DNA from 3 places in the Peribacillus sp. NPDC097198 genome. Region 3 is predicted to be linked to each of the others. Evidence: predicted binding sites of a transcription regulator. Region 3 holds the regulator's gene; each other region holds the start of a gene.
The links. The regulator LexA, encoded in region 3, represses DNA repair genes until DNA is damaged. The targets are predictions, from matches to a motif close to CGAACATATGTTCG.

Region 1: a site for LexA is predicted at 3,957-3,970, ahead of ACIQXQ_RS04510 (YhjD family protein). Genes of this name have one in related genera too.
Region 2: a site for LexA is predicted at 5,693-5,706, ahead of ACIQXQ_RS08295 (Y-family DNA polymerase). Genes of this name have one in related genera too.

The regions. Positions count from the first base shown of each region.
Region 1 covers NZ_JBIWDO010000002.1:288,462-298,708, reverse strand. The annotation lists gene addB (helicase-exonuclease AddAB subunit AddB) at 1-2,341, opposite strand, end outside; gene lepB (signal peptidase I) at 2,530-3,093, opposite strand; gene ACIQXQ_RS04515 (TVP38/TMEM64 family protein) at 3,127-3,741, opposite strand; gene ACIQXQ_RS04510 (YhjD family protein) at 4,028-4,402, shown strand; gene ACIQXQ_RS04505 (methyl-accepting chemotaxis protein) at 4,460-5,293, opposite strand; gene ACIQXQ_RS04500 (competence protein ComK) at 5,476-6,042, opposite strand; gene ACIQXQ_RS04495 (IDEAL domain-containing protein) at 6,377-6,568, shown strand; gene ACIQXQ_RS04490 (YitT family protein) at 6,631-7,440, opposite strand; gene ACIQXQ_RS04485 (M48 family metallopeptidase) at 7,594-8,859, opposite strand; gene ACIQXQ_RS04480 (SCO family protein) at 9,053-9,640, shown strand; gene ACIQXQ_RS04475 (HD domain-containing protein) at 9,732-10,247, opposite strand, start outside.
Region 2 covers NZ_JBIWDO010000004.1:109,477-119,723, forward strand. The annotation lists gene ACIQXQ_RS08265 (MerR family transcriptional regulator) at 1-442, opposite strand, end outside; gene proC (pyrroline-5-carboxylate reductase) at 817-1,662, opposite strand; gene ACIQXQ_RS08275 (MBL fold metallo-hydrolase) at 2,184-3,179, shown strand; gene ACIQXQ_RS08280 (SDR family NAD(P)-dependent oxidoreductase) at 3,176-3,967, shown strand; gene ACIQXQ_RS08285 (DUF3221 domain-containing protein) at 4,121-4,654, shown strand; gene ACIQXQ_RS08290 (NlpC/P60 family protein) at 4,710-5,369, opposite strand; gene ACIQXQ_RS08295 (Y-family DNA polymerase) at 5,766-7,025, shown strand; gene ACIQXQ_RS08300 (YolD-like family protein) at 7,051-7,383, shown strand; gene ACIQXQ_RS08305 (iron-sulfur cluster biosynthesis family protein) at 7,486-7,809, shown strand; gene ACIQXQ_RS08310 (alpha/beta hydrolase) at 7,856-8,764, opposite strand; gene ACIQXQ_RS08315 (YqkE family protein) at 8,889-9,152, shown strand; gene ACIQXQ_RS08320 (MarR family winged helix-turn-helix transcriptional regulator) at 9,404-9,841, shown strand; gene ACIQXQ_RS08325 (Ohr family peroxiredoxin) at 9,900-10,247, opposite strand, start outside.
Region 3 covers NZ_JBIWDO010000003.1:390,561-400,807, reverse strand. The annotation lists gene tkt (transketolase) at 1-1,957, opposite strand, end outside; gene ACIQXQ_RS07390 (DUF896 domain-containing protein) at 2,189-2,422, opposite strand; gene ACIQXQ_RS07385 (YneB family resolvase-like protein) at 2,487-3,143, opposite strand; gene yneA (cell division suppressor protein YneA) at 3,156-3,467, opposite strand; gene lexA (transcriptional repressor LexA) at 3,627-4,250, shown strand; gene ACIQXQ_RS07370 (hypothetical protein) at 4,443-4,730, shown strand; gene ACIQXQ_RS07365 (GlsB/YeaQ/YmgE family stress response membrane protein) at 4,901-5,137, opposite strand; gene ACIQXQ_RS07360 (peptide MFS transporter) at 5,891-7,384, shown strand; gene ACIQXQ_RS07355 (VanZ family protein) at 7,477-8,085, opposite strand; gene ACIQXQ_RS07350 (YqhV family protein) at 8,462-8,737, shown strand; partial or broken gene ACIQXQ_RS07345 (N-acetylmuramoyl-L-alanine amidase) at 8,964-9,656, opposite strand; gene ACIQXQ_RS07340 (CotD family spore coat protein) at 9,910-10,176, opposite strand.

The DNA.
Region 1 (10,247 bases), on a different contig from region 3:
ATTGCTTACTCGTTTCCTCTGATAGTTTCATGGTTTTATTTTGGTAAAAAAGACTCGATAGCACCTTAGTGGCTGTCGGTCCAACCGTCTCGTCCTCCATGATGGAATTATAGACATCCCACCAAAGCGGATGGATTGGGTAGTTCCGTTTTTTCAACTGTAATTGCGCAGCCAGATAAGACAGGGCCACTTCTGAGTTCGCTGCATATTTCACCTGTTCCCCGGCAGGCAGATCAGATGGATCGTTCATATAAAAAGCCTCGTTCACATGCGGCAATACATCCCTCACTCGTTTTAAATAAGAGGACGGGAGAAGGGATTTTCCCTCTTCATCAGCGAGTGGATAAGATAAATAAAGGGATTCCGAAGGTGTAGTGAAGGCTTTATAGGCCGTGAATTCCTCATCCAAAAGACGAACTTTTGAACTTGGAGCAACATCAAGCCCGCTCGCCAAAAGCATGTCGCGGTCACTATCGGAAAACACTCCATCAGAAACGGCTTTTCCTGGTAAGACCCCTTCATTCAGGCCAATGACGAAAGCCGTCTTCACGTCATCCAATCGGGACAGGTCCAGATTAGCGACAAGGACTTGATCGATTGCCTGTGGCACTAAGGAAAATTCCAATGATTCCAGACCTGCTTCTATAATGATTGCAAACTGTTTCATCGAGATTTCCTCTTCACTTAACAGTTCCACGAATTGATCAAGCAAATCAACAACCGCATTCCACGATTGTTCATGTTCCCTGGCTGACACCAGATCGCCATCCTCTTCTGCTTCAAGCTTCATCTTTTCCAATTTTTCCGGTACATGCAATTCTTCCAAATACAAATAAAGGGCCTCGCATAATTCTCTTCCATTCGCCGACTTCTTCACCCGTTTTGATAGCTTAATGATGGGCTCTGTAAATAGGTGTTTCAAATCATTGAGCTCTTGCTCCAGTTGCATTTCCTTACTCGTCTGGGAACGGTCCTCAAGCTCCAATCCACGGAAGCGACGGTAGGTCCAACGATCTTTTGTGGTCCATCCAGCCCCTTTGATTCCCCTGGCAAGCACGTAGTTCTCAAGTTTGTCTACTTGTTCGCGCATTCTGTCATGACTTTGTTGCAGGGGAAATAGAAGTTCGGTCTTAATGGCACGAAAGACCGGTTCATAACGCCAGAACCCATTGATGATCTCAAGTGTTGACCGGATCAGCTCAATCAATGGGTGATTGAGCATCGTCCGTTTGGAATCGACGAAAAGCGGAATTTGATAGTCACGGAAGACCGTCTGGAGGATATCTTCGTACGCATCCCCATTTCGCATTAGAATCGCAATATCGCGAAAACGGCACTGACCTTGTCTGACAAGCGTCAGGATGTTCCGAGCCACCCCTTCAATCTCCGCTCTTCGGTTAACGGCCTGAGCAATCGTTACACCAGATGGCTGATCGTACTTTTGTGCGGGACGAAGCGCAAAATATGTTTCAAGGTGTTTCAGCCCAGGATTTCGATTGAACTTCGCCGTGCTGTTCAGAATGTGGTCCTGTTCGATAAAGACCCCCGTTCTTTGTCCCGCTTGATAAAGCTGGTTATAGAGATTTCCCGTTTGCCTGAACAAATGCAGATCATCCGGCGCAAATTGCCTATAAGGCTGGTCGAGCGTCAATGCGATGGTCACACTCTTACATAGCTTCATCATTTCTTCCACGATCATTAATTCCTGTGGCGTCAGACTGTAAAAACCATCTATATAGATATCTGCATTTTTTATATACGAAGACTCTGCCATTTTTTCTATCAGTAAAGTGAAATAATCCTCTGAATCTAAATATTTTCCGATCATTTCATCCTCAAATGACTGATAAATGAGCTCAAGATCAGATAATTTATCTTGTACTCCACCACCACCCGGTGACTTTTCGTCCAAATACCTCCGAATATCACCCGGCTGGATGCAGTACTGCTTGAATTCGGCAAGCATCTGCTCCATCTGGGAGACGAATCCTTGCTTGTCCGCTGATCGGCGGAACATTTTCAATTCATCTTTTTTATCCTCCATGATTTTCCGTATCAACATATTAACGCCGACACTGTCCAAATGGATTCGGCTCATGCCACCTGTCTCCTGGAGAACTCGCCATGCAAGCCGGCTAAAACTGAATACTTGCGTCCGAATCATTCCTTCGAGTCCCGGCGTCTTAATTAATTTATATTCTGATAAAAATGTCATCTGATCAGGAACCAGATAGATGATCGGATTCCCTTCAGGATTCTCCATTAGCCCGTTGCGGATTTCATCCAATACCTTCGATGTTTTACCTGTGCCCGACCTTCCAATTAAAAACCGGAGTGACATCTGTTTCCCCCCTTTTTATTTCAATATCTCTAGACCTATCATACCAGAAATACTGTCTATTTTTTGACACGATTCTTCTTCCAATTATGTCTCTTTTCCCTATAGTTTACCGCTTTCTAACGACGAAAACCAACCATACGTTCGTATTCCGTTCAAAAAAAAGCCCTTCCTATAGAGGGCTCCCACAGTCATTCACCTATAAAATCCACATTGAAATCTTGTAATGGCCAATATCTTACATCGACTTTGCCTACTACCTTATCCATTGAAATATAACCTAGGTGCCGGCTATCCTCACTTTCGAGTCGATTATCACCCATAACGAAAAGCTTGCCATCAGGAACTATGGATTTGCCCGTCAATTCTTTCAATGTAAAATCACCCGTAAAATCCTGGCCCGGGTATCCTACCTTTAAATGATCAAGGTAAGGCTCAGTCACTTTCTTACCATTTATGTATAGCCAATCATCCTCATAACGAATATCGTCTCCTTGAACACCTATTACCCGTTTTACATAATTCTCCCCGACATGCGCATGGAAAACTATAATATCAAATCGATTGATATCGCTGATTTGGTATTTCACTTTATTTACAATGAGTTTATCGCCTTCACCCAGTGTAGGTTGCATGGACTCCCCTTCTACGGCATAGCTTGAAAAGAAAAAGGTACGGATCAAGATGTAAATGATAAAGGCTAGCACGCCTGATTTTATCCAGTCGGATACTGAATGCTTTTTTGATTTTCTCAGATTCCCCAACCCCTACTAGTTGTATATTCTAAGCTATTTCCCTTCTTCTTTTTTCATGCTTTTATTTAGCCTTACTTCCAATCTTTTTCCGACAACCCAAAGGATGAAAATGATGATTCCGACAATCACGGTACGTAATGGTTTTTGAATCAATGATACAATATCGTATCCGACGAAACTGATCGTAAAGATCATCACTGCCTTTCCGCCGATTACCGCCAGCGCATATTGTAACGTGCTAACCTTCGAGAGCCCTGCAACGATATTAACGAGGGCAGATGGCGTAAAGGGGAAACAAAGCAAGAGAAACAATGGACTGAAACCATGGCTTTCCACCCAGTTCATCAATCTTTGCACCTGTTTATGTTTCTGAAGAAAACGGAAGAATCTCATCTGTCCATATCGTCTAAAAACAAAAAAGACCAGAAACGCTCCACCTACCGCCCCAATCCAAGAAAATAAAAAACCCCACCATAGGCCAAAAGCTGTAGCATTGGCCACGACAAACACAAATAAAGGTAAAAAAGGCAAAAACGCTTCTAACATCGGCAACAAAATTCCTGGAATCGGGCCGAATGAACGATATTGCTGAATAAGCCCTGATATATGTTCAAGAGTAATCCACTCAAATATAGTATCCAAATTCATGACTATCTCCCTTGGCTTGCTTTCTATTCAAGCAGCATCACATAATAAAACCGTTCTAATTTAGATATAACACTTTCTTCTTAAATTGCAAGAATAATTACCCATCTATCATCATACTTTCCCTAACTCAGGAAATCATAATCTTATTAACGAAAATTTCACGTGATTGACAAAAGCGCTTGCATATCAAATCCACTTAAGTTAGGATATTAAACAGAACATACGTTCTATAAATTATCCGACATACATAAAATAAGAGAACGTTAATTAGAAAGGGGCGGTCATGATGACCCGTATTCCAGAGGCTGACCGAAATATGATTGAAAAAGCCATCTACCTTCCCATGGTGATTACAATCTTAAACCGGGATCTCAAGGTCATCGAATCAAGTCCGTTTAAATTAAAAAGGCCCTATTCAAAACTTATTGAGCGTGCTCTAAAGTCAGTCCAGGAGGATCTCGTCGAGGTTCGTCGCTATTTGCGCAAGGGGAATATCAAGGTAAGCAAATTAAACGGCGACGAATCATTCACGATGTATTGCTTTTTATATAAAGGGTATGAAGAGCATCATAACTATTTCAATCCCCGCCTTCGTAATAAAACGGAAGAGATTCTGTGTTATTACTTTTTTGAAAGGGTGCATAAACCTGAAAAAATTTAACACCCCTGCTTTTTTCGGTGAACAAATAAAAAGCCAACAAAAGCTGTTGACTTCCTCTTATAACTTATCGGTAAATTGATTGAGCTCATCAGACATCTTTTTGATTTCTTCTACAAAAGTTGAAATTTCCTGAATGGAAGCAGCCTGCTCTTGACCCACGGAAGCTATTCGATTAATCGAGGTCCCCATCAGTTTGGTCACTTCTTCGATTTGCACAAGTTTTTCACGAATCAATTCCGTGGATGCGACAGTTTCTTTAGAAAACTTCCTGATTTCCTTAGCCACCACTTCAAACCCTTTGCCTTTTTCACCAGCTCGCGCGGCCTCTATGGCGGCATTTAATCCCAATAAATTGGTTTGGGTCGCCACCCTTTTAATCATTGACAAGATCTCATCCGTATTTTTAACGTCCTCTTCGGCTTTTTCGGAAGATGTAAGAAGTTGGTTGGAAACATCCGCTAAGGTATAGGATCCCTTTGCAATATCCGTAATCCGCTCATTGGCCTGGCTCAGCGATACAGAAATTTGATCCGCAATCGTTCTTAATTCACTTTGCCTGCGTAACTGGATAGCTATGCCACCGATGACTTGATTATTTTTATCATGTAGGGGCACGGCCGTTCCAGTAAACTCGAACCCATAAAAATCAGCTGGTACATCAGCCCTTAATGGTTTATCCTCACTCAATGCCACGGCGAGGGGTTCTTCTGGATTTAACGACTGCCCTTTTTGGATATGCATATTTATACTTTCACCTGGAAAATAAGCAATGAATTTCTCTAAATCACATATGGCAATCGACAAATCAGAAGGCACAGCAGCTTTAATTATAGGTACCATATTTACTAAACTTTCTAGCGATTCGACTTTTCCGTACATTCTGTTATACATTGCTGTAACACTCCATCCTTATTCTAAGGCTAAATATTACCAAAGATTCCCCCTTTAGTAAATATTTTTTCACCCCCTATTCTTTATCATGAATCGAAGGAGGTCCTCCTCCCCTTTGAAAATAACCTAAATAAAGACATTGCCTCCACTAGAGAAACAACGCCTTTTCCTGAACACACTGATTATTTTAGCAATGGATATTTCGATGTCATTTCCGAAGTTTTAAGACCATCCGTTTCGGTAAATAAGTAAAAGGATTTCCTTTTCGTTTCCTCGATCCTTTGAATCAATTTGGATTTCAAAAAGGAGGTCCGGTGCAGCTGATTTTCAAATGAACTGCTTGATACATCTATGTCGAATGTTTTTCTGTTCCTGAATGTGACGGTGGTCTGCTTGGAATTGAGTCGGACAAAGGAGACTACATGTTCATGTGCTAACCAGGTGCATTGGGGGCGCAAGGGAGATGTAGTCGGAAAGAAGAAAATGGAACTGGTTGGATCGATTGCTATTGGTGCCTTATGGGTGATATTTATGAGTTGTTTTGTACCATCTTTCCTTCCCCCATAGCTGGAGCCAAAGTACTCACAGCTTTTCTTGATTATATCCAAAGGCTTGAATGGGGAAATGAACTCATCTTCCAATTCAATGATCCGGGAGTAAATTTTACTTCCATAATTAATGGGCATGACCATAAGTGTATACGGGGTGATTTCATATTCCTCGATTAATCCCTGAGTGCTTTCATTCAAATTACATCCACCTCTACCTCATTTATTTTTATGGAATATCAACTTTGCAAAAAAGGATGATGACTTCCACATGAAAGATTTATCCGAAAACGCGTTAAATTCTCCACTATAATAGCATAAATAATACAGGTTACATTTAAGTTCACAAAAAATTAAGAATTATTTAACCAGCCATGTGACCTCGTCATTTTAACGACACATTTATATTTTTTTCTAATTATTTTAAATTTTCTGTTGATTTTACATCCTCAAATCCATATACTAATAAAAAGGGTCAGGGGTGGTTACTTTGAAAAATGATAAATCATATTCAGAGTCAGTGAAGTCTTTATCCATGAGTGAAGTTAAAAATGATGCTGCCGTTCAGGAAATGTTAATCGATATGATTATAATGGAATCCATTCTCACTACTAAAAAAAATATCCTGGCAAAAGAAATCGATCATGCTCTAGATACTAAAGACAAACCTCTATTCCTAAAACTGAGTAATGAAATGAATACTCTATTGAAACAATTTGGAAATTAAGCAGCCATGTGAAATATAAAGTCAAAAAAGCCTCCCTTATATGGGGGGCTTTTATCCGTTTATCATTCTTTATGAAACATTCCCATGACTTCAGTCGTTTCCGTGATATTAACGAAGGCATCCGGATCCACTTCTTTGATCATCGCCTTCACATCGGTTAACTGATAGCGTGTAATGACCGTCATCATCACTTTGCTCTGCTCACCCGAATAGGCACCTTGCCCGTCCATGACCGTAATGCCACGGTATAAATTAGTAAGTAGCCGATCCTTCATCTCATCACCTTTTTTTGTGACGATCATTAACGTCAATTTAATATGATTGGAATGGATCGTATCGATCACTTTGCCTGCCGCGTAAATCGAAATCAATGTGTATAATGCCGCATCCCATCCAAACTTGAATCCAGAAGCAATCACCACAACCGCATTCATCCCTGATAGCAATGTCCCAAGCGGGAAGTCCCTCTTCTTAGCCAGGAGCATGGCAATGATATCAAATCCTCCCGATGACCCTGAAGCACGAAAGATAATGCCGATGCCAACGCCCGAAATGACTCCCCCGAACAAAGAAGATAATATCGGCTCCGTCGAAACGCCATGAATCGGTATAACATACAAACTCACCGATATCACGACAACTGATAATATCGTATAAGTGATAAAACGTCTCCCCAACTTTAAATAGCCCACAATGAGTAGCGGAAGGTTCAATATAAAATTCAATACCCCTGTATTGATTGGGGTGATGATTCCTAACATGATCGCAATTCCACTGAGTCCGCTGCTCAAAATTAAATGGGGAATCAAGAATAAATTATAGGCTAAGGCAACAAGCACTGATCCTAACGTGATTAAAATTATATTATACATAGCTGGTCTCCTTAAAAACGCACTGGGAATTTTCATTTATTATAGTAGAGAACGGTAAATTTATAAAATGATAGTTTTTTCTGAAAATAAACTCAGAATTTTCCTTTTTCCTGAAGTTAGGCAAGAAAAAAAGCCAGCCTGTTAAGCTAGCTTTCAATCACCCGTTGTTTCCTCATTTTCTATCGTAGATATTCTTTCAAGCATCGTGGGATGTGAATAACGAAGCCATTTTACCAGGAGCGGAGGGTTCACCTGGCTAAGCCCTGACCTCGTAAGTTCCTGGAATGAAGTGATGGCAGCCTCATGGTCTTCTGTCATTTCAATCGCATACCGGTCCGCTCTCGTTTCCTGGTAACGGGATACATAGTTCGATAGCGGGCTGGAAACAAACAGCAGTACAGAGATAATCAAGAGAAAAAGAGGCAATGAAGCGATTCGATCAACGGATCGTACCTTAAGTAAATGGCCCCATCGCCTTATGACGTAGTTCATGATTTTTGCTGTCAGCCATAGCCCCACCAATGTCATGCCGATATATCCTGCTATCCCGATATAAATATGCTTCTCCACATAATGAGCCATTTCATGTGCCATAATGAACAAGATTTCATCTTCGTCCAGCCTGTTTAATGTGGTATCCCAAAGAACGATCCTGGAGTTCGAACCTATTCCCGTTACATAGGCGTTGAGAGCATTTGTTTTTTCTGCCATATTCACTTCGTATACATGTTCTGCGGGAATATCTGCTCTCTTTGCAAGTGCTAAGATTTCAGTTTCCAACTCTTTATTTTTCAGTGGATAAAAATCATTATACAAAGGGTCGATTAATACCGGTTGGACAAACATGAGAAATAAGGTAAAGGGAATGGATAGTAACCAGGCATAAAGCCACCATTTCTTTGCACTTTTTTTCATCAGCCAATATAGCACGGAAACGATGATGAACATCGTACCGAAATTTACCCAAAAATCGATGATATCGTCTTTCATCCATGAAGAAAAACTCTGAGTGCTTATATGATACCGTCTACTCATCTGATAGCCCATGAAGCTGATTGGAAACAACGCTACATAGGAAACCAATGAGAGCCAAAATAGATATATGGTCGTTTGAATTCCTTTTCGTTTAGAAATCGTGGTAGCCGATTTTTCAAAACCCCTTGAAAGTCCAAATAAAAGTATGAAAAAATACATTAGCCATTCATAGGGAGTCGCAACAAAAAAGATGAAGTTTCGCAGCCCGGAATACTCCTCACTAAGTTGAAGCTCCCTGGCGCTTAGAAATTCTGCAGGATCGGCCGCCGTACCGCGCAATGCCTGAGGGATTGCCGTATCTGCACCATAGAATATATACCAAAACATAACGGCCACAAAAAGGATATATATAAGAATTGCTCTTCCAGCCCATTTCCTTACCATGAAGCCCCTCCTTTAAAACAATCGTGCCTTTTTTATAGTTTAATCCAAAATGGACAGGTTAGAACCGTATTTCCAATCCCTTTGATAAATAATTGTCCATAAATGTTCATGATTACACCCAATTTCATTCCTTCTATAGGAATTTCATCCTGTATAGTGAAGATAGAATATCAGACTTGAGGTGGAAGATACGATGAAAAAGATTTATATTATTTTCACTACATTATTGGTCATTGGAATTGGATCGGGCATCTACTATTTTACAGAGTACCGCCAGGCAAAAATGGCGTTTCCCGAAGAAATTACGATGAATACCCATGACGGGGGTACATACAGCTTCTCCAATTTAAAGCCCAAAGTTCGCCTATTAGAATTCATATACCTTGATTGTCCAGATTTATGTCCAAACACCACCTATCAAATGCAAAAAATTCGGGATGAACTTGTGAAGCAGGATATTTTTGGGAAGGAAGTGGAGTTTTTGACCGTTACGTTTAATCCGGAAATGGATACCATAGATAAAATGAAATCATATGCCCAAGCGTTTGAAATGAACAAAACGGAAGGGTGGGAGTTCTTACGGGGTACACCCGAGGATACGAAAAAACTCACGGATCAATTCGATTTTCTATTTCGGGATTCGGGGACCGGGGAATTCGTTCATAGTACGGCCACTTATTTACTAGATACTGATAATCGTGTTGTTGAAGTTTTCGGCATGGGGGAATATGATTTTGGTAAAGATGAGGTATATCAAGCCATTATGAAGGAAGTCGAATAAGAACCGAAGATGAAAATGCCCATGACTTCGAACACTTGAATTCATCATAAACTTACATTCTGTAATAGAAAAAGCTATCATCCGTCGATACTTAGGATGATAGCTTTTTCCTTTCCTCTTCATCAATGAGTGTGTCTAATTTAATGATGCTTTCTTTTGCACGCAGGAAATCAATTTTTCGGTAATGGTGTTTTCCGCCTTCTTCTTCATCTTTCTCATCGGCCCATTTGACGACCTGCTGAAGTGGCGTTCGAGTTATATCATTTGAAGGTAAAAACGAATCGGTGTGAAATAGGATCGCGAGGGAAATGGTTTTGGCTTTAATCGGGTTTTCTCCAAGCCGGATTAACAACTTATGGGCTCTCTCAGCCCCTTTGATTGGATGGATGTCGTTCTGTTTATACAGGTCATAGTCCCATTTTCCATTGCTGTACCATGTGAAGTGGCCCATATCATGCAGAAGTCCGGCCTTTGCAGCGATATCAGGATCTACATTGTATTCCTTTGCCATATGAAATGCATGATAGGATACGGCTATTGCATGGGCCATCCCTGAACGGTTCAGGTATTTTTGAGCAATGGGGTGGGTGAATATATCTAAAAGTTT
Region 2 (10,247 bases), on a different contig from region 3:
TAGCGAGATAAAAATCTGCTGGTGGAATGGTGGCCGCTTCTAATGCTTCAATACGGGCTTCAAGTTTAGTGACGAGCTTATGCATGTCTTCCATTTCACTTCTATGCTGTAATAGTTGATAGGAAACAACGTCATCCGCTTTTGTTTTCAGACTTTTTTCTAGCCTGGAGACTCTTTCGTTTAGGTGATCTTGTCCTTTTTCCGACTCAATAGGTTGTTTAACAGTGGCCTTTCTGGTCTTCTTTTCTGAAATGCTCACCTTTTGTAAGACCACTCCCTCGTTCAGCTGGTCTTGGATTTTCCTCAATAAGTCAATATCTTCCTCCGAAAACTGGTAATGACCTAGCTGATTCCGTTCTACTTCCATGTTCAATTGGGTAACCCAGCGTTGAATGGTACTATGAGAAACGTTCAATAACTTGGCAACTGCACTTGTATTCATCTAGATTCCCCTCCTTTTGGTTGTAGAATTCTAGATAAAAGAAGCGATTCCTTTGCCGTTGACAAAACAAGTACTGATTCGCCAAAGATAGTGGATTTCCTACCTGTTTTTGCTGCCATGTCGATTTTATTTACCGGTACCGTCGTATTTCCAGTGGGTGTTCTTCCCGACGTAATTCAATCATTTCGGAGGGAAAAACGTATTTGCCAAGTAAGCTGGATAAGCGGGAAGGGGATTTTAGAAATATTCGATTTGAAATATGGGTTAATCTTGAAGGATGGATGACAGCTTCTCTTCATTATCTTAGTCATGGCCATTTAGACACAATAGGCTGTTAACTCCCAGTTGGGAATCAACAGCCTGTTTACTTGTTGTTATTGGGGAACTACATATTTAGCCAGCTCTTTACTGATTTGATTTCCCATCCGCTTGGATTGTTCGGTGGCTTCTTGAACACAGGAGATAAATGCTTCTTGTACATGATGGGCTTGAAGTGCTTTCAGGCCAGCTTCCGTTGTCCCTCCCGGTGAAGTGACTTCTTTTCGCAGTACCGCTGGTGTTTTTGGCGATTTCTGCAGCATCTCAGCTGCACCGGTTAAAGTCTGAAGGATTAATTGCTTTGCTGTTACGGCATCAAGGCCAATGGATTCCGCGGATCTTTCCAGAGCCTCGACCAAATAATAAATATAAGCGGGACCACTTCCGGATAAGCCCGTTACGGCATCAAGCTGTGTTTCTTCGACAATGGCAACCGAGCCCACCGTTTCGAAAAGTGTGATGGCCGTCTGCAATTGCGATTCATTTGTATGTGCATTGGCCGATAGGGCAGTGGCTGACTTTCCAACGGCTGCCGATGTATTAGGCATAGCTCTTACGATGGCGACCGGTTTGGCTGCAATCCCTTCAAGACTTGCCGTATGGACCCCTGCCACAACGGAAATGAACAGCATATCTTCCTGGATGTATTCCTTTATGGATTGCATCGTGGTTAAAATATCTTTTGGCTTTACTGCAAGTACTACTATGTTCGCATTCTCTAGTAGTTGCGGAAGAGACCGTGTTGGGGTAACCCCATATTGTTCTGTTAGATAAGTGAATCGTTCATCATTTTTCTTGTTGGTCACAAAAATGTCAGCCGGGTTTATTACTTGCTGAGTGACCAAACCGGAAATGATTGCTTCGGCCATTGATCCAGCCCCGATAAAAGCTATTTTTTTCATTTCACTCACTCCTTTAATGCATACTAGTAACGGTCAGTTTTCCCAAATAAAATAAAAAAGACCCCTCATCCAATAAAGGACGAAAGGTCTGGCTTCCGTGGTACCACCTTTGTTCAACTCCTACAAAATAAAAAGGAAGTTGCACTTGAATCCGCTAACGTGGGATGAACGTCAGTTTTACTGAAGGCTCATAAGGTAGGTTCAATAATAGAGAGGACGGTGAAGCTTTTCAGCACATTTAAGAACTTCACTCTCTTTACGCCATCCATTATTTACTTGGCCTCAATCATAGCCGTGCCGTCTTTAATTACTTGTGATTATGAAGGATGCATGAGTACTCTGTCAATAGTAATATATGCTGAGCCTTAAAATATAGTCGTTAATTATGTGAAAATAATGACAATGTTCAGGATTATATGTAAAATAGTGATTACATACACAGTTTTCTAATAAAATAAGGAAATACCAAATTTTACGGATATATAAGCTTATTTAAATATAATATTAAGGTGGAAATAGACATGGTGAATTGGAATGGGGATATCGCAAAGCTTTCTCTGCCGACGCCGTTTGCAGTGGGCGATGTAAATGTTTACATAGTTAAAGGAGATGCCTTAACTTTAATTGATACGGGGGTTAAAACCGTACAATCAAAAGAGGCACTGAATGCTGGACTTGGGGAATTAGGGCTGCAACTATCTGATATTGAACAAATAATCTTGACGCATCATCATCCAGACCATGCTGGTGCACTCGATTTCTTCGATAAGAAAGTCCCGGTGTATGGTCATAAAAACAATCAGCGGTGGCTGACTCTAAGCGATGAGTTCCTTGACACCCATAATTCTTTCTTTCTAGACTTTGCAGGGAAATTGGGCGTGGCTGAAGAATTGAAACATAGATTGACCCATGACAAAGAAGAAATCCAATTCCTTAGTAAAAGGAACATGCAAGCACATTTGGCTGAGGGTGACGAACTTCCGGGCCTTCCAGGATGGCGAGTAATCGAGACTCCTGGTCATGCGCAAAGCCATGTTTCCTTTTATCGGGAGAGTGACGGCTTAATGATTGCAGGAGACCACTTACTTGCAAGAATTTCGCCTAATCCATTAATGGAGCCACCCTTGATTGTGGGTGGCGTTCGTCAACGGCCATTGCTTCAATACAATGCCTCCCTTCAAAAACTATTAGACTTTCCGATTTCTAAGGTTTATTCAGGACATGGGGGAGAAATTGATGGAGAGAAAGTGTCCGATTTGATTCGATATAGATTTGAGCGACAGCATAATCGGGCCATGCAGGTGAAAAGCATGCTCCAAGAAAAACCTTTAACGGGATTTGAAGTGTGTCAGCGCCTCTTCCCAAAAGTTTATCGTCAGGAAGTCGACTTGACACTCTCGGAAACGGTCGGTCAGTTGGATTATCTGGAGGATTTGGGTGAAATCGAATTGGAAATGCAATCGGGTGTCATTTTATATTCAAGTGCGACGACAGTTTCTAAGGGGATAATCTATTGAGTAAATTAAGCGGGAAAGTCATTGTCATTACCGGGGCTTCGGGAGGAATTGGAAAGGAAATTGCGATTCAATCTGCCCGACTTGGGGCAAGACTCGTTCTTTTGGCAAGGAGCCTGGATAAATTGCAGACTCTGAAGGAGAGCCTGACCAGCCAATACGGGGTCGATGTTTTTGTATGGAAGTTGGATGTTTCCGATACAGAACAAGTGGAAAGGGTCTTCGTTGACATCCACGACCAGGTCGGCACCGTGGATGTGTTGGTCAATAATGCCGGGCACGGCACGTTTAAAGAAGTCCTTGATACGGATTTAGAAGAGAGTAAAGGGATGTTTGCTGTCAATGTAATCGGCTTGATGGCCTGTACGAAGTTTGTGCTTCCACATATGAAGCGCAAACAAGCGGGGCACATCATTAATATTGCGTCACAGGCAGGGAAAATTGCAACACCTAAGTCCACACTTTATTCAGCCACTAAATTCGCGGTGCTTGGTTATTCGAATGCTCTCCGGCTTGAATTGATGGAAGACAACATTCATGTGACCACCGTCAATCCTGGGCCAATCGAAACCAACTTTTTTACTATAGCGGATGAATCCGGGACATATATGAAGGGCATTAAGAAATTCATGCTTAAGCCTGAGGATGTAGCAGCCAAAATCGTTGCTGCCATGCTAACTAATAAACGGGAAGTCAATCTGCCCGCCTGGATGAATATGGTGAGTAAGTTTTATACCTTGTTTCCAAGAATCACTGAGACCGTTGGGAAAAAAGCATTTTTTAAAAAATAGATACTTCTAAATATAAGTGAAGATTACTATTTTAATAAGAAATTAAGGGAGTGTCATCTGACATTCCCTTTTTTTGAATTTATTTGGATTATCTTTCCATCTTATGTAACCATTTCATTGGTGAATTCGTCTGTTTTATAGGAGGGATTTTGTATGAAGCTCGTTATGGGAAAGTCTTTTATCTTTTTATTCCTTTTTTTCATTCTGGGAAGCTGTCAATCCTTCTCTGAAGAGCAACCCCATAAGTCCATTGGCAAGGGAGAAGAAGGATTCATTACAGATTTAGATGATAAGCGGATTCTGATAAAACGGACGTATTACAAGGTGAAAAATCATACGTATATACAAGATGAACATGGGGCAAAGCTCAGTTATTCAGACTTGGCAATCGGGATGAAAGTTAAACCATGGTACGGTGGAGAGGTCGAAGAATCATTTCCTTCGAAAGCGGATGCAGAATTGATACGGATTTTAAAGGATGAAGAGAGTCTAGAAGAGCAAAAGGCCGTAACTGCTGCACTGGAGCATGTGACTAAAGCTCCTAGTCAGCGTTTCATGGTTCTTGAAATCATTCATTTCCCTTCCGAGCATGTATACAATATTGAAATGATGAATCGCTCCAACTTGGATGCATCATTTACTGTGACCGTAGACGATTCTACTGAAGAAATCTTATATCTAAAATAATAACAGGGCAGAATCAAATAGATTCTGCCCTGCTTCGTTTTAGTCTTATGTTTTTTTATAAAGTTTTTGCACCCAGGTATTTTGGCGCCCAATAGGAGTTATTCATATCGGTGATGGTAATTCCTTTAGAAGATGAAGCATGAATGAACTGATTGTTTCCAATGTAGATTCCAGCATGGGAAACACCCGTCTTTCCAGAAGAAGTATCAAAGAATACAAGATCGCCTTTTGATGGCGATGATACTTTCAATCCGGTATTCGCGTAAAGCTGGGATGTTGTCCGTGGTAGGGTAATTCCTTGTGATTTTTGGAATACATAATAGATGAACCCCGAACAGTCAAATCCTGCTGGTGTCGTGCCAGCCCATTTGTATGGTGAGCCTGTCAATGTTTTTGCATAATTAATCATGCTTGTATTATTGACATTATAAACACCTAGCGCATTGAAGGTATTTCTTCCTGCAATCCCATCGGCAGTCAATCCTTTAGCTTTTTGAAAGTTTTTTACGGCAGTTGTTGAATAGGTTCCGTAGTAAGTAGTCGATGAACCAGTATATGTGAAATAACCTTTAGTTTTTAATAGGGTCTGTAGTTGTTTGACATCACTATGTGTCATTCCGGGTCTGAGGGTTTGATCTCCAATATTTGCAAACGCCTGAAGTGGCGTCAGCATTAATGCAGAAGCAACAGCAGCTGAGGCAATCCATTTCTTCATGTATCTCATTTCCTCTCTCTATCTCTCTATTTTTCTTTAACAATATTATCCTACAATACCATTGTGACAATCAAACCAGTTTTTGATTACATTTTCATTACAAAAAATAAGTAGTAATACTTAGTGAAAATCAGCGAAATCGTTTTTCTTAAATAGTAAAAGGGTTAAAAGACTCGGTTCCCCTTTTAGGCAAGATACCAACTAATTATATTTATAAAAACTAGTTGGATATAATGGATTACTTTTAAATTAAAGGGTATTTATGGGTATTTAAAAAGTTCCCATAAATAGGTGGAAATTTGTCATGAAACTTCCATTGAATGCGAACGTTTATTCGTTTAGAATGAGGGATATAATATAAACACGAACATATATTCTGTATAGGGTGAAGAAAAAATGGATTATAGCATGATGCCGAAACAATCAATTATGTGTATTGATATGAAAAGTTTTTATGCTAGCTGCTCAGCGGTCATGCATGGATTGGACCCGCTCGAATGTTATTTGGCAGTGGTGGGTGATAAGAATAGGGAGGGGAGCATTGTGCTTGCGGCTTCTCCAAAGCTAAAGAAGGAATTCGGTATAAAAACCGGTTCCCGGAAGTTTGAGATACCGAAAGATCGACGCATTCTAGTCGTTGAACCCAAAATGGCCACTTATTTGAGAGTTTCGACGGAGATTACGCGCTTGTTTCACCGCTATGTTCCAAAAGAAGCGATTCATGTATACAGTGTGGACGAAAGTTTTTTGAAAGTTGATGGAGCGGCTTCTTTATGGGGGGATGCCTGGAATATTGCCAGGAAAATAAAAGATGACATTGAAAGGGAATTACAGATTCCAAGTGCAATCGGGATTGGGCCGAACATGCTGATGGCGAAGCTTTCTCTTGATCTCGAGGCCAAACATACAGGAATAGCTGAGTGGACATATGAAGACGTACCAGCTAAGCTTTGGCCGATTTCTCCGCTTCGTGAAATGTGGGGGATAGGAAGGAGGGTGGAAAAGACCCTTCATGGCATGGGAATATTCACTGTCGGGCAACTTGCCAATTATGACCTTCAATTGCTTGAAGCGAAGTTCGGGATTATGGGCAATCAGCTTTATCATCATGCCTGGGGAATCGATTTGTCAGATCTCGGGGCGCCGATCATCGAGGGGCAGGTCAGCTTTGGTAAAAGTCAGATTTTACTCCGTGATTACAAGGAAGAACACGAGATCAAGCAGGTTATGGTAGAAATTTGTGAGGAAGTCGGAAGAAGGGCTCGTACCCATAGGAAGGCTGGACGGACGATCAGTCTGAGCATTGGTTATAGTAAGGATGAGTTTGGCGGTGGGTTTCATCGCTCCCGTTCGATTGAGGAACCGACAAATATCACAATGGAATTGTATAAAGTCTGTCTTGAACTTTTTCATGAAAACTATCATAAGCAAAAAACGGTTCGTAGCGTTTCGGTCACACTCTCGAATATTGTGGATGATAATGAGATGCAGCTGACTTTATTTGATGCTTCACGGTGGAAAAAGCGGGAATTGAGTTATACCGTTGACCGCATTCGACATAAATATGGTTCAAAATCACTGTTGCGCGCGGTTTCGTATACGAAAGCCGGGACGGCCGTTTATAGAAGCGGATTGCTTGGCGGGCATAAGGCTTGACAAAGTCGTCAGAGGAGGAAAAAGAATGATTCATGATCGGGGGCGTATCAAATGGACATCCATGATGCTACCGGAACATGTGAAGATGTTGCGGGATTGGGTGGCGGAGGATAGCCATGAAGCAAGACGCATTCTCGATGAACAGCAGTTTGAAGAAATGAATGCTGTGATGGGGGAAGCGATGGAAGAAGGTAGAGAGGTCATGATTGCCTATTATGACAGAACCCGATACCAGCTTTTAATCGGAAGCATTCATTATTATGATGAATGCTTGCAAAGACTTCATATTATTGACCATTTTCAGCAACCACATTATATTCAACTTTCCCATATAGCGGATGTAAGATTGATGGAATAAGAATGGTGGGATTATCCCCATGGATGCACAAGAGTGCGGGAAAAGGACAGGGGTCCTTTTATCGTTTATAATGGGGGAATGGAACGAATAGGGGGAAATGAGATGTACATTGAATGGACAGATAGAGCAGCCGAAAAACTTTCCGATAAAATACAGGGAAAAGAAGGACATTTACAGTTGAAATATGATACAGATGGCTGTGGTTGCGTAGTAAGTGGCGTGACAGCTCTTTGGCTCGTTGACGAGCTTGAGGAGGATAATCAAAAAGTGGAGACCAATGGAGTTCCCCTTTATGTCGAAAAATCTAAAATGATTTTTCTCGATGATATCATGACAATAGACTTTGTGGTCGAAGCAAACTGCTTTCAGCTAAAAAGCCCGAATCAAATCTTGAATCCAAGGATGAGTTACTTTAATAAACTCTAAAAAAAGCAAAGGGAGAATCCCGATAGTCGTGGGATTCTCCCTTTGTCTATTTCAATACAAGCTGTTCGAGAAATTGGTCGATCCGTTCCTCATATTCCTTGGGATTAGCATTATATGATTGTGCGTGAGCCCCGTTTTTTGCGAGGTAAAGTTGTTTTGGTCCTTTTTTTGCTTCATATAATTCAAGTGTCATGGAAGCGGGAATGAAAGTATCAGGTTCACTATGAATGAACAGCACTGGTTTTTCGATATTACTAATGAAATCTATCGGTGATACTTCGTTCGTCCAATATCCATCACGAAGTTTGATGAACATGCGCCCAAGTGGAAAGATGCTCCAGGTTGGAAAAGGGATTTCCATACCGATTTGATGTTGAATTTGCTTTTCAAAATTGGAAAATGGACAATCGGCAATATAAAAATCTGCTCCATCTTCAAGCATGCCCGCATATAGAAGAAGGGTCACAGCCCCCATGGATTCACCATGAATGCCGAAGAAAAGATCTGAACCTTTACGTCTTTTTAACTCGTCAATCACGGCTTTCAAGTCGAATTTTTCATAATGTCCATAGCTGCTTGTTTTCCCACCGGAGTCTCCATGACGACGGTGATCATAGATGACCGCATTGAATCCACGCTTAAGGAAAATGTTCATGTACTTGATCGAGTTCGTTTTATTTTCTGTCACGCCGTGAGCAATAATGATCCACTTATTCGTAGGATGAGGTTCAATAAACATGCATTTCAAGGAATACCCAGATGGAGAAGGTACCCAGATTTCGCTTTTAGGCAGGGTATCAAAATCCTCTTGAATGAACCGTTTAGCCAAGACTTCACGATCTTTGATGGAATTATCTTCCTTCTTCTTCATGTACATGAGCCGATTAGAAAAATAAATACCGATGCCGACCATATACGTCAAGATGCCGGCAATTGCGAGACCCCATTTTTTCATGGTGAACCTCCTTGTTTTTAGTTTATTTTACCATGTTGAAAAATAAGAAAATACTGTTAAGAAATCGTCACGGGTAAAACCGGAGTCATGGTATAATAATGTATAATGTCAGGGGGTTTTAAGGATGAAAAAGAAACAGCCGCGCAATCAAAATCAAAGTAAAAAGCAAGAAAAAGAAGCATCGTCATCATTGAAACTTGGTGATATGCTCAATCAAGATATCATGTCGCAGCTTCGCCAAAAACAAAAAGAATTAAACGATGCGGAACAAGAGAAGAGAGCAGCAGAAGAAGAAAAGAAACGTCAAGAAAGAAAACAGCGTGAGAAAAATAAATCATTCGAAGAGCTGTTGGGTGAAAGTGATCTTAACTGGAAAAACTATAAATGATTTTAATGAAATCGGGATGTTTATTATGACCCGACCAAAAAAACTATAAATGGAAAGCATCTTCGTTGGTACCCATGTACTTATAACGGGGATGTTTTTGTATGAAGAAAATGACATGGAACAAATTAAATTCCTTCGTAATTCTGTTTGGATGGCCGAATCGCTTTATTTTATAAAGCATAACGATTATATTAAAAGTAAGTTTGATAGGTACCCGCTTATCGAATGGACTACTATTAGTTGGTGATGAAATGGAAAAAAGAATAGAATCTGTACTGGAAAATCAACTATGCTTCCTTCTATATGCAAATTCAAGGGAAATGACCAAGAAGTATAAACCACTACTTACCAAACTTAACGTAACGTATCCTCAATATCTCGTTCTGCTTTTACTATGGGAGCAAGACACGCTTACAGTGAAGAAATTAGGGGAGTTACTTGCACTTGATTCAGGAACGCTCACTCCCATGTTGAAACGGATGGAGCAGAATGGGCTCATTGTTCGTGAACGGTCCACTAAAGATGAAAGGTCTGTCATGATTCAGCTGACTCGAAAGGGACTTGATTTAAGGGAAGAAGCCTGTTTCATTCCTGAACGCATTTCGGATATGTCCGGTGAAGATAAGCAAGTGGTTGAGGATTTGAAAGCGTCGCTGCTTCAACTATTAAAAACCTTGCAAGCACTTTGAAGGAATAGAAAAACGCCTGGGTTCACTTCAAACCCAAGCGTTTTTTTGTGAAATTGCTTTATTCTACTTCAATTTCAATGGCAACATCCACATTGCCGTTGATTGCTTTTGAATAAGGGCACATTTGGTGAGCTTTATGAACGAAAGTTTCAAATGAATTTTTATCGATTCCTGATCCCTTTACGACTAATGTTACAGCCAAGCTGTATTGATGCATATCACCCATCAATAAACTGACATTGGCTGTGACGTTTGAAGTAAATGTAGCACCTTCAATCTTTCCAACCGATTGTAAAGCACTATCAAAACAAGCCGCATATCCTGCTGCAAAAAGCTGTTCAGGATTAGAAGCTTCAGGCATCTGTTTAGCCCTTGGCGTTCCGGGCATTGCAATATCAACCGTAAA
Region 3 (10,247 bases):
AGCCGAATTCTTTCATGATTTTACCACCTGGAGCTGAAGCGCCAAAATGATTAATGGCTAAAATTTCACCTTCATCCCCTGTATAACGGTCCCAGCCAAAAGGTGAGGCCATTTCGATAGCCAGACGTTTTTTGACAGCCGGGTTGATGACACTTTGTTTGTAATCCTTGGATTGAGTTTCAAAACGATCCCATGATGGCATGCTGATAACGGAAACTTCAATTCCTTCTTCCGACAATGCTTGCTGTGCTTCGACCGCTAGGTGAACTTCAGAACCAGTAGCCAGTAGCAATGCATCCGCTACTTCTTTTTTAGCGTCTGATATCACATAAGCACCTTTTACCACACCTTCATAAGCAGTTTCTGATGTGTTTTTGATTGTTGGTAAACCTTGGCGTGTTAACACAAGAGCCGTTGGTTTATCCTTAGACTCAATAGCGACCTTCCAAGCTGCTGCAACTTCATTACCGTCAGCTGGACGTATCACACCGAGATTAGGCATGGCACGTAATGAGGCTAATTGTTCAATAGGCTCATGTGTTGGTCCGTCTTCACCGACAGCGATACTGTCGTGAGTGAATACATAGGTTACAGGAAGGCCCATTAAGGCAGCCATTCGGATGGATGGACGTAGATAATCAGAGAATACGAAGAATGTTCCACCGTAAACCTTGATGCCACCATGTAGCGTCATCCCGTTCAATGCTGCTCCCATAGCGAATTCACGTACACCAAACCAAATATTACGTCCACTATAATTTCCAGGCAATAGATCTGTAGCACCTTTGATGGATGTATTATTTGATCCTGCTAAATCAGCTGAACCTCCAATAAGGCTAGGTAGTTTTTTCGCTAATGCATTCAATACTTCTCCACTTGAAGCACGCGAAGCCAATGTCTTGCCTTCTTCATAAACTGGAATTTCCTGATCCCAGTCTGCAGGTAGTTCACCTTTTATAGAAAGCTCCAGCTGTTCTGCGAGCTCAGGGTACGCTTCTTTATATTTATTAAATAGTTCATTCCATTCTTGTTCTTTTTTATTTCCAGCTTCTACACAAGCTTCATTAAAGTGTGCATATACTTCATCCGGAACATAAAAGTCTTCTTCGAATGTCCATTTGTAAGCTTCTTTTGTCAACTTCATTTCATCAGCACCAAGAGGAGCACCGTGAGCAGCAGACTTACCAGAGCGGTTAGGAGAACCATAACCGATCACTGTCTTCACTTCGATTAAGGTTGGACGAGCTTCATCAGTCTTTGCTTCTTCAATGGCTTTTGCGATTTGTTGTAAATCGTTGCCGTCTTCCACTCTCAGATACTGCCAGCCGTATGATTTAAAACGGTCTGCTACACTTTCACTGAATGATTGGCTAAGATCTCCGTCAAGAGAAATATCGTTTGAATCATATAAAACGACAAGTCTTCCTAGTTGAAGATGGCCTGCTAAAGAAGCAGCTTCAGCTGAAACGCCTTCCATTAAGTCTCCATCCCCACAAATACTATATGTATAATGATCAACCACATTATAAGAATCACGATTGTAGCTTTCAGCCAAGTGACGTTCTGCCATTGCCATACCTACAGCCATTGCAATCCCTTGGCCAAGTGGTCCAGTAGTGGCATCTACTCCAGCAGTATGTCCGTATTCAGGATGCCCAGGAGTTTTACTTCCCCATTGACGGAAACCCTTTAAGTCATCCATTGTCAAGCCGTAACCTGATAAATGCAGGAGACTGTATAATAGCATGGAACCATGTCCTGCCGATAAAACAAAACGGTCTCTATTAAACCAATCAGGATTTTTCGGGTTATGATTCATATAATCAGTCCACAGCTTATATGCCATGGGAGCTGCACCCATAGGCATGCCTGGATGACCTGAATTAGCCTTTTCAATTGCATCGATCGATAATGTACGAATTGTATTAATAGAAAGTGCATCTAATTTATCTAACATGTGTAAAACATCCTTTCCTGTAGTGTACCTCTTTATATTATATTGACTAACTTAATATCACAACTAAAATAACCATTTCTTGCACAGCTAATTCAATTTTCTACTAATTAAGGATTCACCAAGGTTAGGTTAAACCAAAAAAGAGAATACATACATCGATGCATTCTCTTTTTTCACTTTACATTCCTCATGAGTAATCCTAATGATGGGGCCATCATCAGTCCTTATTGGTTAATGTAAACCTTTTTTTTCTTTAATATTTTTTATTTTTTGAGGCGTGACATCATTACCTTCTGGATCGATAACTTTAACATTTTCCAGCGTATCAGCCATCGAACGTCTAAATGTCTCCAAATACTCACTTCGTAAGGAAGTTTGCTCTTTCGCCTCTTCTACAGTTAAGCCCTCTCCTTTTGCTTTTTTAGAAAGTTCATTGATACGTGCCATTTTTTCTTTTGATAGCATAATTTTTCTCCTTTATATATACGGATATTGACATGGTATTAAAAAAAAAGTGAAATTACAAGTTCTATGATTGATTCTCCGGTATACCCTGCTGGTATTCCAAGAATCTGCGGTGTACCGTTGCTTTTGACACGTCATAGCCAAAGCCTCTCAGTGTTGCCGCAATCTCGGCAAAAGTTAATCCATTCGAACGCAGTTTCACAATTTCTTCTATGGGTACTTCTTTACGATCCCTGCCAGTGGAGTTTCTTTGGTTCTTCAGGTTTTTCTGGGGGCGGTAGCCATTTTCAACGGCCCTAAGCATACCACGTTTAATTTTCAGGTTATGTAGTTTGCGTTGATATTCTTCTACAATACCAACAATTTGGATAACCATGGCATCAGAGTCCGATAACTCTAATTCACCATCATGAGAAAGTGTGAAAATCTTCACTCCTTCTTTAAGTACAACATGAAACAAGGCAATTTTAGCATTTCCTCTTCCCAACCTAGTTTCATCTTGTATCAGGAGAACATCCGCTTCTTTTGTCTTAAAAAGATCAAGCATGTCAAATATCCCGTCACGGTTCAGTTCGTAACCACTTGCCTGCTCTCTTATTATTGAAACGACTTCCATGTCATTATGTTCTGCTAACTTTACTAATTCCTCTTCCTGCCTAGCTAGCGAGGTTTCCTGTGTTTCTTTTTCTGTACTTACCCGACAATAGATGACTGCTTTCATATGAACCTACCTTTACTGCTTACTAGCCAAACTTTGGACTACTTTTTCACTTTCAACTGGTATGACAATGATTTGACCTGCCTTAATCGTATCCGCCCTTACACCGTTATACTCTTCTATCCAACCAATGAATTCTTTTTTTGTCAATTCGGTTTGACCATATTCTTCTGAAATCTCCCATATAGTATCACCTTCGTTAATTTCAATCGAAAGGAAATCCTTATTTTGATTACTATCTAATGTGAAAGAGAATAAAATAGACAAGATAAATACAAATCCTGCTAATAGAATCGTATAGATATTATTTTTGCAAAATGTCTTCATTAATATCCCTCCGTAGCGAATGTACGTTCGTTTTTAGTTGATAATTGAATTATAATACGAACGTTTGTTTCAGTCAACAACCAAATTCGAACTTATGTTTGTATAGCATGGAGAGCCATGCTATAATATAGCAAAGAATTATAGAGAAGAGGTGCGTATATGACTAAACTATCAAAACGGCAGCAGGATATTCTTGATTTCATAAAAGATGAAGTTCGTCAAAAAGGTTATCCACCTTCCGTTAGAGAGATTGGCGAAGCTGTGGGACTTGCATCAAGTTCGACTGTACATGGACATTTATCTCGTTTGGAAAGCAAAGGCTTAATCAGACGCGACCCGACTAAACCAAGGGCCATTGAGATTTTAAATATAGAAGAATCTAATAACATTCCAAAAACAAACGTAGTTAACGTACCACTTCTCGGAAAAGTAACCGCAGGTATGCCGATAACTGCCATCGAGAACATAGAGGAATACTTCCCTCTTCCTGAAAGTATGGTTCCACATGATGATCATGTGTTCATGCTTGAAATTATGGGTGAAAGTATGATTGAAGCGGGAATTCATGATGGAGATTATGTCATTGTAAAACAACAAAGCAATGCCAATAACGGAGATATCGTCGTGGCCATGACGGAAGATGATGAAGCCACCGTTAAACGATTCTTTAAGGAACCGGATTACATACGGCTTCAGCCAGAAAACTCCAATATGGAACCTATCATTCTAAGAGATGTAACCATTCTTGGAAGAGTGATCGGGCTATATAGGCAAATTCACTAAAAGCGCGCAAATTGCGCTTTTTTTATTTGTTTTAAGTCTATGTATTACATCCTATGTATATGACAGAAGCAATATTATAATATTTTACTAGAGAGCATTGAATAACAAACCGAGTCAAAATAACAAGGTATAATTCTTTTATATCCGGTGAAATTAGTTCAATAGACATTTCTTTTTGAAAGTGGTGTTACTATGGATTTTCCGACGATACATACGAATTTTTGGGATGCTGTAATGGCTATCCCAACTATCATGATTTTGACCCAAATTATAAAGTTTCTCTTTCCTATCCCCCGAAGTTACGTACCCACTATTGCGTTATGTCTTGGTTTAATCATTTCTATATTCATAAGCCATCGGCATAACTTGACTACCGGGATTTTTATGGGATGGTTTTACGGATACGCCAGTATCGGTAATTACGCCGCACTTAAAACAGCTTTCGTATCCTTTAGGAACTCTGATAATCATTCGGATTGAGTAAACACTGATCGATCCTTTAATCGAAACCTCTATTTTTTTACGCAAAAAAACTGTCCAGTATTGTTGAACAGCATTTTCAAGCAATAATGGACACATATAGATCAGCTTTCTCTAAACCATCTACACGTGATTCTGGAAAATTTATTCAATCGTGTACCCTCTGCTTTCTACCTCCATCTTGTATTTCTCATGATAATGGATACAATGAACACTACAATTATGGCACCCAGTAACGCAGGCACAATGTAAAACCCTTCTGTTTCAGGTCCGATTGGCCCTAATATTGCAGTACCAAGCCATGCTCCAACAAATCCAGCAATGATATTTCCAATAATTCCACCCGGCATATCCCTTCCTAAAATCAGGCTTCCCAGCCATCCAATTATTCCACCAACAATTAACATCCAAATTAGCTCCAAAAATAACCACCTCCTTTCTCTAAAATTTATGAAATTTTTTTATTAATAGAACAGACTTGTGACTAATGAAAATCACTTTAAGCTCCTCAGGCAATAAACTTATCGGCTGCTTATATACTTCTACCTATATAGGTACTATAAAAGGCCGCCCTAAAAAGGGTGGCCTTTAGTGTTTGATCTTCCGTTCTCCCTACCACAAAGAAAACCATCCAGTAAGAATGGTTGAAAATTATTATTTGGTTATAATAATAAATGCCGCCAGATAACTGCAATTATCTGGCGGCACCACATGGTAAAAAAGAAAACAATTAAATTGCTTTCTATACTAGAATAAGTATTTTGGCTTCTTTTGTCGATATGACAATATTCCTATTTTCAATTATTTACACTATTTCCTACCATACTTTTTTAATATTTCAACCTTTATTCATCATCATTTTTTCTACACAACCATTTAAAATTGGATTTTCATAACTTGTTGAAGGTTCTTGCAATTCGAAACCCCAAATCATTTACTTATTGGATTATATATCAAATGAACGGTGCGTTTTCAATCCAAAGTGATTAAAGGGCTCTAATATATACCTTCTTACCTAATTATACTATTTCGATAGTCCTGCATTTTACTAAAATGGAATATAAACACAGGTTATTAAGAACTATTATTAAAATACACTAAATATTCTTTACAAGAGCTCTAAGAAAAGTTATTATACAATAATAAAAGGAGGAGAATGTATGTCATCAATAAATAAACAGAAAATTTTGGATAGCATTCCTCAAAAAGGTTTTTTCGGAAACCCTAAAGGACTATTCACTCTTTTCTTCACGGAGTTTTGGGAGCGCTTCTCCTATTATGGTATGAAGGCCATTCTTGTATACTATATGTATTATGAGGTATCTAAAGGCGGACTAGGTCTTGATGAAAAAACATCTCTAGCCATTGTATCCATCTATGGGTCGTTAGTATATATGTCCGGAATTATTGGTGGATGGTTAGCCGATAGGATCTTCGGAACATCGAAATCCGTTTTTTACGGCGGTATATTGATTATGCTTGGTCATATTGCCCTTGCGATTCCGGGCAGCATTTCCATGTTCTTCGTTTCCATGATACTAATCGTTATAGGTACAGGTCTTTTAAAACCTAATGTATCCAGTATTGTTGGAGAGCTATATGCGGAAGACGATAACCGTCGTGATTCTGGTTTCAGCATATTCTACATGGGAATAAACACGGGTGCATTCATTGCTCCGCTTATTGTCGGAACAGTTGGAATGAATTACAATTTCCATCTTGGATTCGGCATTGCAGCCGTTGGTATGTTTATTGGATTAATCGTCTTCATGGCTACAAAGAAAAAAAATCTGGGACTTGCAGGAATAACCCCTGTCAATCCTTTGGCTTCTAATGAAAAGAAATCTGTTTACACTAAGATTGGGCTAGCTATTATAATTATTGCCATCATTTGTGCAATCGCTATCTCAAATGGTCTCTTAACACTTAATAGCTTCATCGGGCTTGTTGGTATCCTTGGAATTCTAATTCCTACCATGTATTTTATTGTGATGTATCGTAGTCCGAAAACAACATCTGTTGAGCGTTCACGTTTACTAGCCTATATCCCTTTATTTATAGCAGCTGTTATGTTTTGGGCCATTCAAGAACAAGGCTCAACTATTTTAGCAAATTATGCTGATAAACGGACACAGTTAGAATTTGCCGGTTTTCACATTTCACCAGCATGGTTCCAATCTTTAAATCCATTGTTCATCATTACTTTAGCACCTTTATTCGCATGGTTATGGGTTAAATTAGGGAAACGTCAGCCAACTATACCCCAAAAGTTTTCGATTGGCCTATTCTTTGCTGGTTTATCATTCCTAGTAATTTTGGTTCCCTCTTATTTTGGAGGAGCCGGTTCATTAGTTAGCCCATTATGGCTTGTACTTAGTTATTTCCTTGTAGTAATTGGAGAGCTTTGCTTGTCACCTGTTGGTATGTCAGCAACCACTAAACTTGCTCCATCTGCGTTCTCAGCACAAATGATGAGTTTATGGTTCTTAGCCAATGCAGCAGCACAAGCATTAAATGCTCAAATTGTAAGATTTTACTCTGCGGACACGGAAATGGTCTATTTCGGGGCTATCGGAATCACTTCATTGATTTTAGGATTTATCCTATTGGCAATATCACCAAAGATTCAAGGCTTTATGAAAGGCTTACGTTAACACAAAAAAAGCCAGCTTCTCCTATCATGGAATAGCTGGCTTTTTTTGTTTTTCGTCAACACTGTATGTTACTGAACCCTACCGGATTTTCATTATGTACTCCGCTTTGCGGGGATAATATCTATCACTTTCACGAACCAACGATACAACAAATATCCCAAATATACCCCAATAAGGTTCAAAATAAGATCATCTATATCCAAACTTCCTCTTTGAAAAACATACTGGCATATTTCTATGATTGAGATTGAGAAAAAGGGAATAAAAAATTTTGGAATACCGGTCATCTTTTTTCCTTTTCTGGATAGCAGGTACAATCCAAATGGAATGAATAATCCTATATTGGCACTTAGATTATAAAAAGAAACAAGCCAATTCGAATCACCAGTCAAATAAGTGCTGATTGTAGATAACGGGATAATGTTATACGAATATTCCTGTCCTTCAGGTCGGAAGAAAAGTAAAACTAGCAAAGAGAAACTATAACCACTTATCGCTACCTGCCAATACAATCGGGGTAGTTTTATTGTTTCCCCCCTGACCAATAAGACGATCATCAACACAGAGACTACAATACAAACCCATACAACCATGATCACCCAAGGGTTCAAATAGAATAGGAGTTGAAGAAAAATAGGTAGACCACCGAAGAATAACCCCTGTGAGAACAGAAGCGTAAGCAATAGCGTTTTATAAGTCATATGGGGCCCTCCTTCAAACGAATACCATTACATCCTAGGCTATTGAGGACATACCGTCAATATGAAAGATATAGCGCTTGGTACAACACTCATAAGATTTCCTACTTTTTCTCTCCCTTGACATACTCCTTAACACGTAATTTCTGACCGACTTTTATTATATATATATATATATATATATATATTGGTATCTATCGGCTATCGTACTGTTTAGCCAAGAAAGATCTTGTCACCTGACTTCCACCTGACCCCCTTCATAAAGTCCATAACGATGGGTATTTTCAAATGGAACGACCACCGGGATAGGATAAAGTTGTCCTATTTTTTAAAATAGATTCATAAGATAAACGTGCACAAAAGTTCGGAGGGGAAAATCATGTTTATAGCTTTTGAAAAAGCCGTTCTTATAATGGGTTTACTTCGTTTGCTTTCGGGAAGTATAGAAATATTCGCAGCTATACTCATGTTAAGACTTAATGATATCGAAAAAGCATTGGTTGTGAATAGTTCCCTCGCACTCGTTGGACCTATAATACTTATTAGTACAACAGCTGTTGGTTTATTCGGGATGACCGAAAAGCTTTCCCTCTTTAAAGTTTCATGCATCTTTATAGGAGTGACCATTATATTTATTGGAATAAAAAGCGAATAATAAGCATAAAACAACCATTCTCAATAAATGGGATTACCCATGATAAAACATTTCGGCACCTTTTTGATTTCACCAACGATATTTTCAGATTATCTACATATATGACAGCCATTTCTACAATTCACTTAATCAACTTCTTTAATCTCAATAAGAGATGGGATTAGATATGGTGTGTAGTGTGGTATCTCGAAGTACTTGATAATGTTTCATTCACCATCCAGAGCTATCATTTCACTCGCAGTTTTTGACCGATTTCAAGGTAATTGGGTTTAACCTTAGGGTTCAAAGCTAAAAGTTTAGACACACTTGTTCCATATTTTATGGCAATGCTATAAAGAGTATCACCCTTTACAATCGTGTGAGTGTTACTTGGTACCTCCTCTTTCCCTTTTCAAATTGAATGATTTAACGATTCCATTGATATGTCCTTGAGCCAAATTTTCAATAAAAGCACTCTTTTTCAACTTAGAGGCATCAGAAACATTATCGATGAAGCCATTTTCAGTCAATAAAGCAGGCATAGTGGATTCCCGAAGCACATGTAAATTTCCCGTTCTTTGCCCACGATCTTTCAAATCCACAAGTTTCAGAATTTCAGCGTGGATATTATCCTGGTACTTTTTAGTAACCTGATTAGTGGATGTATAAATATAATCTTCATATCCTTGTCCACCACCGGCATTAATATGGACGGACAAAAAGAAATCAGCTCCCCAAGCATTTGCTTCGTTTGTCCGTGCCGATAAGGACGGATACGTATCTCCTGTACGACTCATCTTTGTCGATACATTCTTATACCGTGCAAGAAACTCCCTGATTTTTTTAGCAATTTTTAATGTAAGATCTTTTTCTTTCAATCCATTACCTATGGTGCCTGAATCTTCCCCCCATGACCTGGATCAATATATATTTTCACCATAATTATCACCTCCTATTAATTCTATGTATGTCCCCTATAAATGCTTGTACATATGTCATTTGATTACCCTCAAAGCAGTGATACACGACTAAAGAACTGCATAATACAGGGATGGCCCTTATTAGAATGACAGTACAGCATATATTCTTTTAAATTCAAATGATTATTACATAAAAGTATGTTCTACTCTTTGAAACTGACTACTTCTTAAAAAGAAAAGGCACTCATGTCTGATGAGTGCCCTACATGTTAATTATCTATTCCAAAACGGTCTGCAACGATTAGAGTTATTAACATTGCTTCCGCAGTCTAAATTTTCTTCCACTGTTTCATATACTTCCCGTTCCCTTACAGGATAATAATGTTCATTTCTAACAATGGTTCTATTTACATTGATAACTTCAGTAGGGTGTATATGCTTCACTACCCGTCGATTCACTCTGGTATTAACAACCGTTTCAGTTGGGCTAGTAATCACTTCTTCCCTTTGTTCACGGCACTTCCTACAATTACAACTCATTATAAAATCCCACCTTTAGTTAGTTTTAGTACTTACAGTGTAGCTTATGAAGTAAGGTGGTAACTTGTACT